DNA from 3 places in the Bradyrhizobium cosmicum genome. Region 3 is predicted to be linked to each of the others. Evidence: predicted binding sites of a transcription regulator. Region 3 holds the regulator's gene; each other region holds the start of a gene.
What was found. Region 3 encodes LexA, which represses DNA repair genes until DNA is damaged. Its sites were predicted from a motif close to TGTTCNNNNTGTGTTCNG; they were not measured.
Positions count from the first base shown of each region.

Region 1: the regulator LexA is predicted to act here: its motif matches at 2,735-2,752, upstream of FNV92_RS17325 (single-stranded DNA-binding protein).
Region 2: the regulator LexA is predicted to act here: its motif matches at 1,455-1,472, upstream of FNV92_RS00875 (YifB family Mg chelatase-like AAA ATPase).

Region 1 is NZ_CP041656.2:3,594,862-3,599,598, reverse strand. It holds gene gyrA (DNA gyrase subunit A) at 1-1,722, opposite strand, end outside; gene FNV92_RS17325 (single-stranded DNA-binding protein) at 2,082-2,579, opposite strand; gene FNV92_RS17320 (outer membrane protein) at 3,040-3,795, shown strand; gene FNV92_RS17315 (outer membrane protein) at 4,033-4,722, shown strand.
Region 2 is NZ_CP041656.2:186,871-191,607, reverse strand. It holds gene FNV92_RS00875 (YifB family Mg chelatase-like AAA ATPase) at 1-1,396, opposite strand, end outside; gene FNV92_RS00870 (PilZ domain-containing protein) at 1,625-1,870, shown strand; gene FNV92_RS00865 (tetratricopeptide repeat protein) at 1,951-2,736, shown strand; gene FNV92_RS00860 (AAA family ATPase) at 2,816-4,108, opposite strand; gene FNV92_RS00855 (CpaD family pilus assembly protein) at 4,105-4,737, opposite strand, start outside.
Region 3 is NZ_CP041656.2:3,483,766-3,488,502, forward strand. It holds gene FNV92_RS16775 (ComEC/Rec2 family competence protein) at 1-238, shown strand, start outside; gene FNV92_RS16780 (GAF domain-containing protein) at 248-1,189, opposite strand; gene FNV92_RS16785 (hypothetical protein) at 1,439-1,867, opposite strand; gene FNV92_RS16790 (hypothetical protein) at 2,057-2,257, opposite strand; gene lexA (transcriptional repressor LexA) at 2,432-3,133, opposite strand; gene FNV92_RS16800 (molybdopterin molybdotransferase MoeA) at 3,310-4,521, opposite strand.

The DNA.
Region 1 (4,737 bases), 110 kb from region 3:
GCGGGTCTGCATGCCGGCGCGGCCCTTGCCGCCGCGGCGCTGGGCCCGGTAGGCCGACAGCGGGACGCGCTTGACGTAGCCGGCGTGGGAGACGGTGACGACCATGTCCTCGCGCTGGATCAGGTCCTCGTCCTCGACCTCGCCTTCCTGCTCGATGATGACAGTGCGGCGCGGCGTGGCGAACTCGGCCTTCACCTCGGCAAGCTCGGTCTTGATGATTTCAAGCACGCGCTCGCGCGAGCGCAGGATGGCGAGATAGTCGGCGATCTCGCCGGCGAGCGTGTCGAGCTCGTCGCGGATTTCGTCGCGGCCGAGTGCGGTGAGGCGCTGGAGACGCAGATCGAGAATGGCCCTCGCCTGCTCCATCGACAGCCGGATCGTGCCGTTCTCGCTGATCCGGTGGCGCGGATCGTCGATCAGCGTCAGCATGTCCTCGACGTCCCGTGCCGGCCAGTCGCGCGACATCAGGGTGTCGCGGGCGGTGGTCGGATCGGGCGAGGTCCGGATGACGCGAATCATCTCGTCGATATTGGCGACCGCGATGGCGAGACCGACCAAGATATGGGCGCGATCGCGCGCCTTCGCGAGCAGGAACTTGGTGCGACGCGTGACGACCCGCTCACGGAAGTCGACGAAGATCGCCAGCAGGTCCTTCAGATGCATGATCCGCGGACGGCCGCTGTCGAGCGCCACCATGTTGACGCCGAAGCTCGTCTGCAGCGGCGTGAACCGGTAGAGCTGGTTCAGCACCACGTCCGGCACGGCGTCGCGCTTCAGTTCGATGACAACGCGGTAGCCGTCGCGGTCGGATTCGTCGCGCAGGTCGCCGATGCCCTCGATCTTCTTTTCCTTGACCAGTTCGGCGATGCGCTCGACCATCGTCGCCTTGTTCACCTGGTAGGGAATCTCGGTGATGATGATCGCCTCGCGCTCCTTGCGGATGGTCTCGATCGAGACCTTGCCGCGCATCATGATCGAGCCACGGCCGAGGTGATAGGCGGCGCGGATGCCCGCGCGCCCGAGAATGACGCCGCCGGTCGGAAAATCCGGTCCGGGTACGATGTTGATGAGTTCGTCGACGGTGAGCGCGGGATTGTCGATCAGCGCCACGCAGGCGTCGATGACTTCGCCGAGATTGTGCGGCGGAATGTTCGTGGCCATGCCGACCGCGATGCCGCCCGCGCCGTTGACCAGGAGGTTCGGGAACTTGGCCGGAAGAACCGACGGCTCGGTCTCGTTGTTGTCGTAGTTCGGCTGGAAGTCGACGGTGTCCTTGTCGATATCGGCCAGCAGGGCCAGCGCCGACTTGGTCAGCCGCGCCTCGGTGTAACGATAGGCGGCCGGGGGATCGCCGTCGACCGAGCCGAAATTGCCCTGACCGTCGATCAGCGGCACCCGCATCGAGAAGTCCTGCGCCATGCGGACCATGGCGTCGTAGATCGACTGGTCGCCGTGCGGGTGATACTTACCGATGACGTCACCGACCACGCGGGCGGATTTGACGTATTTCTTGTCGGGCGTGTGGCCCTGCTCGTGCATCGAGTACAGGATGCGCCGGTGCACCGGCTTCAGGCCGTCGCGGGCATCGGGCAGTGCCCGCGCCACGATCACGCTCATGGCGTAGTCGAGATACGACTTCTTCATCTCCTCGAAGATGGAGACGGGTCGAATATCCGAGGGTTGCGCCGGCTGGTCGCCGGGCTTGTCGTCGTCGTCAGCCAAGGGGGAATCCGGTGAGGTTTTATCTGGGAATCATATAGCGCATCGGCCCCCTGATAACCACCCTCGCGGGGGCTAAGGGAAGCGCTTTTTCCGCTTATTTTTCCAACGACTTAAGGCCTCACAAGCAACGCCCTGGACGAACCTGAAATCGGCCTTCCGAAGCCGCCCGCACCGCCGGGCAAGTCGCGCGGCGAGCCCACCCCGTCAGCCTGTCTGCCGATTGGCGATCCAAGCTGACCTCAAACATGAAGCGGGCCCGGAAATCCCGAGCCCTTCCTGCCGATTAGTGAGATTTGCTCAGACGAGACGGGAAGCGCCGCCGATCCCGCCGGCGCGCCCTCGTCTTGCGACCGCCATTCTCAGAACGGGATGTCGTCGTCCATGTCGCTGTTGCGCCCCCCGCCACCGCCGGCGGCAACCGCACGGCGCGGCGCGCTGCTGACCGGACCGGAGGAGCCGAAATCGCCGCCCGGCTCATCGCCAAAGCTGCCGCCTCCACCGCCGCTGCGGCCGTCGAGCATCGTCAGGGTCGAGTTGAAGCCCTGGAGCACAACCTCGGTGGAGTACTTCTCGACGCCCGCCTGGTCGGTCCATTTGCGGGTCTGGAGCGCACCTTCGATGTAAACCTTGGCGCCCTTCTTCAAGTACTGCTCGGCGACCTTGCAGAGCCCTTCGTTGAAGATCACGACGCGGTGCCACTCGGTCTTTTCCTTGCGCTCGCCGCTGTTCTTGTCACGCCAGGTCTCGGAGGTCGCGATGCTCAGATTCGCAATCGGCCGCCCGTCCTGGGTACGGCGGATTTCAGGATCCTTGCCGAGATTTCCAACCAGAATGACCTTGTTGACGCTTCCCGCCATGCCGCTCTCCACTCCGAATGCCACTGAATTTCCAAAGGCGGGGTCCGCGCGAAACGGTCCTCTGCCACCCTGTTGAGGCGAACCTATACGCTTGCGAGGCCGGATCAGTCCGTCACCCCTCAGGTTATCCCCACATATAGCATCGACGACGGGCTTGTTCCAGATTTGTTCTTGAGCGGGGCTGCGGTGAGCTATGCCGAATCAATGGGCAGAGTGGAACTTAATCTGGACTGTGGCGACGGAACCGGATGGAACTTTTTTGGGTTCCCGATCACACGAAAAATCACTTAACATTCATTTACTTAGTTCCATTTCGTTCGTTCGCGACTGTGGTATTTCGGAGACGGACTCTGGCGCCAAATCGGGCTAGCTTTGCCTCGGAATTAGATCGTATGGGCATCGCGCCTGATGGTCCGCTTTGGGGAATTTTGTGAAGCGGACAAACATGGGAGAGACCGTAATGAATAAAACTTTGCTGGTTGCATTGGGTACCGTTGCGTTGGGCCTGGCGGCTCCCGCGAATGCGGCGGATATGGCCGCGCGTCCCTACACCAAGGCGCCGATGGTCGCGCCTTCCCCGATCTACAACTGGACCGGCTTCTACGCCGGTGTGCAGGGCGGCGGCGGCTGGGGCCGTAGCGACGAGACCTTCTTGTTGGCTCCGAATGCACCGGGTTTCGCAGCGACCCAGAAGTATGACACCAGCGGCGGCTTCGTCGGCGGCGTGTTCGGCTACAATTGGCAGCAGGGCCCGGTCGTCTTCGGCATCGAGGGCGACTATCACTGGGCTGACATCAGCGGCCGTTCGGCCGAGATCAATGCCGGGTTCGGCGACACCTACTACACGAAGATCCGCAGCTTCGGCGACATCAAGGGCCGTCTCGGCTACTCGACCGGTCCCGCCCTCTGGTTCGTCAGCGGCGGTGCCGCGGTCGGCGACATTCAGCACCGCTATGATCCCGCCCTGTTCCCGTCGGCCACCTTCGTCCAGAATGACTGGCGTTGGGGTTGGACGGTCGGTGCCGGCGCGGAATACATGTTCGCTCCGAACTGGTCGGCCAAGGTCGAGTACAACTACATCGATTTCGGCAAGAGCTCGATCCAGTACAGCGCAGTGCCGGCTAACCGCTCCGAGTGGACCGACACCGTCCACACCATCAAGGCTGGCGTGAACTATCACTTCAACTGGGGTGCCCCGGTCGCCGCGCGATATTGATATCCTTCTGATATCACTTGGAGATCAAAGGCCGGCCTCGCGCCGGCCTTTTTGCTGCGCGCTGGCTGCCGGATTAATGCGTCAGCAACCATTACATTCTGCAACCGCTGTGGCTTTTGAGAGACACAACTTGCGGCTTCAATGGTGTAAGCCGACGTCAGTTGGACCAACGCGTCCGATATCCTTCCGAACGCACGGAAGGCAGAAACAGAAACCGGGACTGGGATTAGGTTGATTATGAAGAAGGTTTTGTTGGCTTCGGCCTGTTTGTTCGCTCTCGCCGCTCCGGCTTCGGCCGCTGATCTCGCGGCCCGCCCCTACACCAAGGCACCGGTGGCGATGGCCTCGGTCTACAACTGGACCGGCTTCTATCTCGGTATCGTCGGTGGCGGCGCCTGGGAGAACGGCTCGGGCGATCCGAAGATGAAGGGTGGCTTCGTCGGCGGCACCGCCGGCTATAACTGGCAGACCGGCAACGTTGTGTTCGGCATCGAGGCCGATGGCGCCTGGGCCGATGTCAGCGCTTCGGCAACCGGCCCCGTTGCCGTCCCCGGCTTCGGCGTTGTGACCACCACGCTGACCTCGAAGACCGATGCGATGGGCACCGTGCGTGGCCGCATCGGCTACGCCGTCAACCAGGTCCTGTTCTACGGCACCGGCGGCTACGCCTGGATCGACAACAAGCTGTCTCTGTCTGCGCTCGGCGTGACCGCGTCGGACAGCAAGTGGCACTCCGGCTGGACCGTCGGTGCCGGCGTCGAAGCGTTCTTCGCGCCGCAGTGGTCGGTCAAGGGCGAGTACCTCTATCGCAGCCTCGGCGGCGAGACCTACTTCTCGGGCGCCCTGCCCACCGGCACGCTCAACCTCCACACCGTGCAGGTCGGCGTGAACTATCACTTCGGGGGCCCGGTGGTCGCCAAGTACTGATCGAAGTACTGAGCG
Region 2 (4,737 bases), 3.3 Mb from region 3:
GCCGCATCGTCTCGGCGGCGTCGCGCAGCAGCTTCTGGCCCTGCGCATCCGGCTTGGCGATCTCCTCCAGCACCGAGCTCGGTGCTTCGGCATTGGTACGGACATGGGGCAGGCCGGCATCGGCGTAACGAGCGAGCTGGATGTCGCGCGCCGCCGCCACGCGCGCGGCGACTTCGGCCGAGCCTTCCGCCGGCGGCGGCAGGATCAGATCGGCCGCGGTCACCGCGGGAACCTCGATGCGCAGGTCGATTCGATCCATCAGCGGGCCGGAGATGCGGGCCTGATAATCGCTGGTGCAGCGGTCGATGCGGCCGCGCTTGCAGCTATAGCCGGGTTCGAACGCATTGCCGCAGCGGCAGGGGTTCATGGCCGCAACCAGCATGAACCGCGCCGGATAGGTCACGCGATGATTGGCGCGGGACACCGAGACCTCGCCGTTCTCCAGCGGCTGGCGCAGCGAGTCCAGCACGCGGGGATCGAACTCCGGCAGCTCGTCGAGGAACAGCACGCCCTGATGCGCGAGCGAGATCTCGCCGGGCTTGGCGCGCATGCCGCCGCCGGTGAGCGCGGCCATGCTGGCGGAATGATGCGGCGAGCGGAACGGCCGTCGCGCCGTCAGCGCGCCGCCCTCGATCTCGCCGGCGACGGAGGCGATCATCGAGACCTCCAGCAATTCGGCCGGCGACAGCGGCGGCAGGATCGAAGGCAGCCGCGCCGCCAGCATCGACTTGCCGGCACCGGGCGCGCCGATCATCAACAGGTGATGTCCGCCGGCGGCTGCGATCTCCAGCGCGCGCTTGGCGCTCTCCTGGCCCTTGATGTCGCGCAGGTCGAGCGTCGAGGCTGCCGCCTCGTGCACCTTCGGCACCGGCCGCGACAGCACCTGCGTGCCTTTGAAGTGGTTGGCGATCTGGATCAGCGACTGTGCAGCGATGATCTGGATGTCCGGGCTCGCCCATGCCGCCTCCGAACCGCACGCGGCCGGGCAGATCAAGCCTTCCTCGCGCACATTGGCGCCGATTGCGGCTGGCAGAACCCCGGCGACGGGCGCGATCGAACCGTCCAGCCCGAGCTCGCCGAGCACCGTGAAGCCCGTCAGCGCATCCGGCGGAATCGCGCCGATCGCGGCCATCAGCCCCAGCGCGATCGGGAGGTCGTAATGGCTGCCCTCCTTGGGCAGGTCGGCCGGCGCGAGATTGACGATGATCCGCCGCGCCGGCAGCGCCAGCCCTGAGGCGATCAGCGCCGAGCGGACCCGCTCGCGCGCTTCCGACACCGCCTTGTCCGGCAGGCCGACGATCGCGAAGGCGGGCAAACCGGGTGCGACCTGCACCTGCACGTCGACCGCGCGGGCCTCGATCCCCTCAAAGGCGACGGTAGAAACCCGCTGAACCATGCCCAAACCAGCCTGCCCTCTTGCACAATTAGGGGTAGCAGAGCTCGGCCCATTCTGCAAGAACAATACGGGAACATTGTTGCTGGCTGGACCTCCCCCTAACAAGTCGTAAACACGACGCGGACACTACGGCTCGAATGCGAGCGGCTCCGGACAGCACATCCCAACGAATATTCGCTACTGCTAGAGCCGCGGGATGGGCCGTGATCTAACGAGTGAACAATCAAGATGCTTGCAAATCGCCGCAGAAGCGAACGACGGGTGTGCACGCGGCTCGCCAAGATTCATTTTGGCGCGGGCTCGCTGCCGCGGGACTGCACGATCACGGATATTTCGGACGGGGGCGTGAAAGTGGTGGCGGAATTCCTGGAGGTGCCGCCGCAGTTCACGATCATCTTCGCGCCGGATTATTCCCGCCAATGCCGCCTGCGCTGGCGCATCGGTTGCGAATTCGGTGCCGAATTCACTGACTAAGGGTGTCGAGAGCTGCGTCCTTAACTGGACTTTAGCGTTAATCGGTAAGCATCCCTGATCAGTTGCCGAGTGATCAGAGTATGTCCAAGCGTTCGCCCCTTGCCTCTCCCCCGGCGAGATTCCTGCTTCCTGGCCTCCTTGTGCTAGCCCTCGGTGGCTGCCAGACCACAGGTATCGAGGACATCACCGGCGCGCTCGGCGGCAAATCGGAAACGGCTGGCAAGGCCGACCCCAAGCCGGACATCAAGCCGGACATGGACGCGCTGCGCGAGCGCTATCGCGCCAAGCCTGGTGATCCCAACGTCGCCCTCGAATACGGCACGGCTCTGCGCACAACGGGCCAGAGCGCCCAGGCCGTCGCGGTGATGGAGCAGGCCGTGCTCAATAATTCGAGCAACAAGGCGCTGCTTGCCGGCTACGGCCGCGCGCTCGCCGACAGCGGCAATTTCCAGCAGGCGTTCGACGTGCTCGGCCGTGCGCATACGCCGGAAGATCCCGACTGGCGCATCCTGTCGGCGCAAGGCGCGGTGCTCGACCAGCTCGGCCGCAACGAAGAGGCGCAGCAATATTATGCGACCGCGCTGAAGATCGTGCCGGACGAGCCGCAGGTCCTGTCCAATCTCGGCCTGTCCTACATGCTGCAAAACAATCTGCCGCGGGCCGAGGAAACGCTGCGTCGCGCGTATGGACGCAACGCGAACGATTCCCGCGTGCGCGCCAATCTGGCGCTGGTGGTGGGCCTGCAAGGCAAGCAGGCCGAGGCCGAGGCCATCGTGAAAGGCGATCTGCCACCGGATCAGGCCGCGGCAAAGGTCACGGCGCTGCGGCAATTGCTGGCGAAGAAGCAGCAGCGGGCGGACAAGTAATCTGCCCTCTCGCTTGCCTCTTGTCTGACGCGTTTTCCTGACGCGAACCGGGATCCACGTCGCTCGAAAACGCTTTTCCTCAGGACGCCTTGCGATGCGGGGCCGAGCCGCGGCCCGTCCTGCCCTTCAGCTTCTTCAGCAGCGGTCCGAACAGCGAGCTCTTCGGCTTCTTGACCTCGCCGCGACCGGCGAGGCGGTTCGCCATGTTCTGAAACAGCAGCGTGGTGCGGTGGCTCTTGGAGACCTCCGCGATCATCTGGCCGTTGTTGGCTGCAGTCGAGAACAGCTTCGAATCGAACGGGATCACCGCCATCGGCTGGCTTTCCATGGTCTTGGCGAACGACTTGACGTCGATCTCCGCGCGCTTGTGCATGCCGACCTGGTTGATGCAATACAGCGGCGGCCGGTCGTTCGGCCGCGCCGCCTTCAGCACGCTCAGCATGTTCTTGGTGTTGCGCAAGTTGGCGAGATCAGGCTCGGCAACGATGACGATATCGTCGGCGTTGACCAGCGCGCGGCGCGTCCAGCCCGACCATTGGTGCGGAACGTCGAGCACGATGCAGGGCGTGGTCATGCGTAGCGTGTCGAAGATCGCATCGAAGGCTTCGGCGCCGAAATCGTAGACGCGGTCCAGAGTGGCAGGCGCAGCGAGCAAGCTGAGGCGCTCGGTGCATTTGGCGAGCAGGCGTTCCATCAGCGCCGTATCGGGGCGATCCTGCGACAGCACCGCATTGGCGATGCCCTGCGCCGGGTCCTGGTTGTAGTCGAGGCCCGCGGTGCCGAAGGCGAGGTCGAGATCGATCACGACGGAATCGAGCGCGAGGTCGCGTGCGATGGTCCAGGCCAAATTGTGCGCGACGGTGGATGCGCCGACGCCGCCCTTGGCGCCGACCACCGCGATGACGCGGCCGGTGATGATGGCCTCGGAGGCCGAGAACAGGCTGCAGATCGAACGGACGACGTCGAGGGTTTCGACCGGCCCGACCACGTAGTCGTTGACGCCGCGGCGCACCAGCTCGCGATAGGGCGCAGTGTCGTTGGGATTGCCGATCACGACCACGCGGGTGCCGGGATCGCAGACGCCGGCGAGATCGTCGAGGCCTTCGAGAATGTCGCGCGTGCCGTCGGATTCGATCACGATGACGTTCGGCGTCGGCATCGTGTCATAGACGTCGATGGCCGCGGCGAGGCCGCCGCCCTTGGCGGTGAGATGCGCCTTGGCGAGACGGCGATCCAGCCCGGCCGCGGTCACGGCGGCGAGCGTCTGTTCGGTCTCGCAAAACGCCTGCACGGAAATGCGGGGAACCGGCGCAATGTGTTCCTCGGGGTGGCGCGGATCGTCCGCGTCTTCGTCGTCGAGAATGCCTGTCATTTTCCGGTGTCGCTGAGTTTGGCCCTGTCGGCCTCGGGATAGGCGGTCGTGGTGGTCGAGCCCTTGCGGTAGCGGTCGAAGGCGATGTCGCGCCGCGCGGTGTAGGCGGGCGTCTCGGCTCGCGGCTGCTCGAGGTCGGCCGGGTTGTCGATCATGGCTGCGAGATTGCGCTGGGTGGCGCAGCCGAGATTGAAGTAGGGCCGGTTCTCGTCATAGCCGGGGTCGAGGATGTTCGGACCCATGTCTTCCGGCCACAGCCCGCAGGGACCGGCGACCGCGGCGATCTTCGAATAGCTCAGGCGGATGGTCGGCAGCAGGCCGGGATCTTCAGGGCGGTAGGGATGCTGGACGATGGCGCGCGACGGCACGCCGCCGGATGCGAGCACCGACCGGATGTCTTGATAGGTCGCCGCCGCGGCGCGTGAATTCGCGGTGTCGACCGGCACGTCGACGACGACGGAGCCGGTGCCTTCGCGCACCCAGTCCCGGGCGATGCCCGCGACGTCGGCGCGCTGCGCGGCGGAAAGGCCACCTCGCGCCTTGCCGACGAAGATCACGATCGACTTCTTGCCCTCCTGCACCGCGATCGGGTGGCGCTGGCGATAATCGGTCGGCACCGTCTGGGTGAC
Region 3 (4,737 bases):
GGATTGCGCGGCGATGGTGGTCGATCGGCAGCGTCTTTCGGCCCAGGGCGCGCTCGCACTGACACAGCGAGGGGATGGTTTTGCGGTTCAGGCGATGAAGGCGAGGGGCACTGACCGCCCGTGGTCGCCGGCGACCGCCGGTGAGGCTGATTTCGGCGCGAGCCTCGCGCCGCAGGCGGCAGCTCCCCGCAACCGGGACGCGACGCCGTCGGAGGCGGACTTGCAGGCCGAGGACTGATCGGACGGGTTACAGGTACCAAGCCAGCACGGCATCGAGCCCCGTGCTCCCGATCACCGGCAGGGCCACCATCTGGCTCAGCCCAGCTGTGCGGGCCTGAGCTGCCGCGATCGAGCCGTCATGCGCGAGGTCGTCATTGAGCGCGGGCATGCCGGTGGCCCAGGCGCCGCCGATGCTGCCGTCGCCGTGAGCGATGGATTTATCCGCATAGAGCGCGGCGAGGTCGGTCTGAGCGCTGCAATCGCCGGCGCGAAACACCAGCGCCGAGCGGGCCTCGTTCGGGACCCAGATCTCGAAGCGTCGCGCGATCGGCGTGGCCTGGGCCGAGAGGAAGGTCAGCACCCAGGTCTGATCGGTGCCGGTCCGGTAGGGCACGCCGACACCGAGATTGATCCCGACCTTGGCGGCGTCCTCCCAGCGCAGGAAGCTCTTGGCGTCGTGCAAATCCTTGATGATCAGCGGCAGGTCGGCTTTCCAGGTGCGGCCGGGCAGGCCGAAGCCGCGCGGAAACCGGGTGTGGCGGGAGTTAAACTCGAACATCTCCGCCGCGCCGTAATAGCCGTCGACCAGCCCCATCTCGTGGGACATTTGAGCGTCGTTGTGCCAAAGCTCGATTGCGCCGACATGTGCCTCGTCGTCACCGCAGAACAGCACCATGACGGCTTGCAGGAATTCGCCGGCGAATACCGGCACGGCCACGCCGCAGGTGAGGCCGGCTGCGAGCGCCTGATCCGTCCGCTTGAAGTAGGAATTCGCGAATTTGGTGAGGATCACGGGATGGCCGCAGGCCCAGGCCTTGCCGGGAAGGCCCTCGTCATACCCGAAACGCAGATCTTCGCTGGCGGCCTTGAACGCGGATAGCCCTTCGCTGTAGAGGCCGCCGCCGAATTTCAGCCGCATGCGCGTCCGGTCGGGCACCCAGAGTTCAACGACGCGAATGAAGGTCTTCATCGAACGTGCCCGCCTCCAAGAGCCAAGACACCAGCCGGGACACCAACCGGAACAGCATCGGCCATTTGCTTGCGGAACGGACGTTCAAAATTCAGGCAGGACCGCGCAAACTTCGTGCGGCGGAGAGGGATGGTGGGCTGGCTTCGCCGTTTCGGGTTCTGGAGACGCAAACCAATCCGTGTCGCCGGCCTCGGCCGGCGATGGCGATTTCAATCCCGTGTCCCGACTCGAAGGCCGGGGATGGCTGCGTTAGCCGATCGGCAGGCGGGTGATGGTCGGTCGGCCGTTGGCGTTGGACTGCGGCTTGTTCTCGCCAGGGGGCTGTGTCACCGGCAGTTGCAGCACGGTCGCGTGCTGGCCTTCGACGAGCTGCGTCACCAGCACGTATTTGCCGTCGGGGAATTCGATCGCGTCATGATGACGGTCGGGAATGTGTGGATCGATCTTGCCGAACTTGCCGACGCGGGAGTTTACGGTGCGCGTCCAGATCCAGCGATTGTCGTAGCGGACGTTGTCGGCGAAGGCGAGCTCCGTTCCCGGCAGCAGGCAGACCGCAACGGTCGGATCAGCTGCGGAGGCAAAGCCGCGCGTCGAGGTGCCGCGGAAGGTTGTCGAGACGATCGTCTCGCCGATTTCCGCGGGACGCGATGCGACGGCATGCAGGCTGTAGTCACACATCGGGATGCTCCTCATGCAAGATAGCAGCCCGCGCCTCTTCTGAGGCGGAGGCCTCTATCAGAGTGGAAGCACCAAGCGTCTGCCCGGTTGTAGGCAAATCTGCGGCTCGCCGCCGCAGGCCGCGATCACATTATCTTTTTCGACCGCGCTGGGAACAATGCCTGTTGCCGTGCATTCCGGCCGCGCGTGTCAGCGCCCCGCAGGCGCCGACCAGCCCGAATACTGCCAGCCCGGCTGCGACGGCTGCTCCACCGCGTTGCGTGCATTTCTGACTTGTTCGCTCACGGCGTTGTCCTTGCGGACGTGGTGCCGCGCTTGTGCGGCAACGGCCTGCGACGCTGATGCTGCGACCAGCGCCGCCGTGACTGCGCTTATGATGATCTTGCGCATGACTTCTCCTCGACTCTTCAAGGCCGCACAGCGATGAGTGCTTCGTGCGGCGTGTCGAGGATGTAGCGCCGGAGGAGGGGGCGGATAATCTGCGCGAAACCAGAAGGACTATCCAGCGGGAGCGGACAATCGTCCGCTCCAGTCGTTGACCGCGATCGCTGATCGCGGACGGGTCTAGTATTTCCGGTAAAGCCCGATCAGCTTGCCCTGGATCTTCACCCGGTTGGGCGGCAGGATGCGCACTTCATAGGCCGCATTGGCGGGCTCGAGAGCGATCGAGGCGCCGCGGCGGCGGAAGCGCTTGAGCGTCGCTTCCTCGTCGTCAATCAATGCCACGACGATATCGCCGGTGTCGGCGCTCTCGTTGCGCTGGATCAGCGCCATGTCGCCGTCGAGGATGCCGGCCTCGACCATAGAATCGCCGCGCACTTCCAGCGCGTAATGCTCGCCCGAGCCGAGCATGTCAGGCGGTACACTGATGGTGTGGCTGCGGGTCTGCAACGCCTCTATCGGCGTACCGGCGGCGATCCGGCCCATGACCGGTACCGCGACGGGACGCTCGCCCTCGTCGGCGGGCGGGCTGGAGGTGGTGCGTACCTTGCCGAGATTGCCCTCGATGACGCTCGGCGTGAAGCCGCGGCGGCTGCCGGCGGCGGCCTGAAGCTCGGGAAGCTTGATCACCTCGATGGCGCGGGCGCGGTTCGGCAGCCGGCGGATGAAGCCGCGCTCCTCGAGCGCGGTGATCAAGCGATGGATGCCCGATTTCGAGCGCAGATCGAGCGCGTCCTTCATCTCGTCGAAGGAGGGCGGCACGCCGCTTTCCTTCAGCCGTTCGCTGATGAATCGCAGAAGCTCGTATTGTTTGCGCGTTAACATCTCGACCAAAATCCCCCGGTTGATGTCGTCCGATTCCGAGACGCTGAATTCAGCAGTAAGCCGCTACATGCTCGAAACAAATCATGAACGGACACTATATGTTCGATACATGTTCCGCAACTGCTTAATTTACCGTGAACGCCGCAGAGTTCGCGGAACGCATGCGAACGAGGCGGTCAGACGGGCAGTCGCAACACCTCGCAGGGCGCGCCGGATTCGGCCTTCGGCGCGAACGGCGCGCGCACGAGAAGTGCCTGTGCTGCAGCGAGATTCGAAAGCAGCGAGGAATCCTGGTCATCGACGGGAATGGCAGCGAGCGTGCCGTCATCACGCAGCTCGAGGCGTGCGCGCAGATAATCCTCGCGCTGGTCATTGGCGCGGACGTCGCGGCCGAGCACCGCGCGCTCGCGGCGGTGATGAATCACCGAGCGGCCCGACAGCGCACGAATCAGCGGTACCATGAACAGGAAGCCGCACACGTAGGATGACACGGGGTTGCCGGGCAGGCCGATCACGCGCATCGCCCCGAGCCGGCCGTTCATCATCGGCTTGCCCGGCCGCATAGCGATCTTCCAGAACGCCATCGAGACGCCTTCGTCCCGCAGCGCCTGCTGGACCAGATCATGGTCGCCGACCGAGGCGCCGCCGGTCGTGATCAGGATATCGGCGCCACTCTCGCGGGCGCGCCGGATGCCGGCGGTGGTCGCTGCAAGCGTGTCGGCGGCAATACCGAGGTCGATTGTGTCGGCGCCTTCGCTGCGGGCGAGCGCATGCAGGGCGTAGCCGTTGGAATAGACGATCTGGCCGGGACCCGGCGCGCTGCCCGGCATCACCAGCTCGTCGCCGGTGGCGAGGATGGCGACCTTCGGACGGCGGCGGACGGGCAAATGCGGGTGATTCATGCCGGCGGCGAGCGCGAGGTCGCGCTCGGTGAGGCGGGCCCCCTTGCGCAACAGCACGTCTCCTTCCGAGAAGTCGACGCCGGCGGGACGGATGTGACGCCCGGTCACGGCGGCTTCCCTGATCGTGACGCGCTTGCCCTCGGCAACCGTATCCTCCTGGATCACGACGGCGTCGGCACCATCAGGAACGACGCCCCCGGTGAAGATCCGCACCGCTTCGCCGGCGCTGACCGTTCCCGCAAACGGCCGGCCCGCCGCGACCTCGCCGATCACTTTCAGTTGGGAATCGATCTTCGCCGCATCGGCCGCGCGCACCGCATAGCCGTCCATCGCCGACATTGCCTGCGGCGGCTGCGTCCGCAGCGCGGCGATATCGCGCGCGAGCACACGGTGAAAGGCCTGGCCGAGGGCGACCGCTTCCTCGGCCAGAGGCTCTGCACCCGCCAGCACGGACGCAAGCGCATCGGAAACCGGCATCAAGGCCACGGGTCAGACTCCTGCGAGCACGTTCTGCAAATCGGCGGCGAGAGTTCTAGCTGAGTGCAGGCGCGGAGGCAAAACAGCGATGGCGCAGGATGACTTATCCTGCGCCGTCTGACTTGCGGGCGAAGGGGAACGTCAACGAAGGATAGACGTCAGCTCCGCCGCTGCATGATCCGAGAGGCGAGACAGAGCGGCACCAGCGTGGCGATGGCAAATACG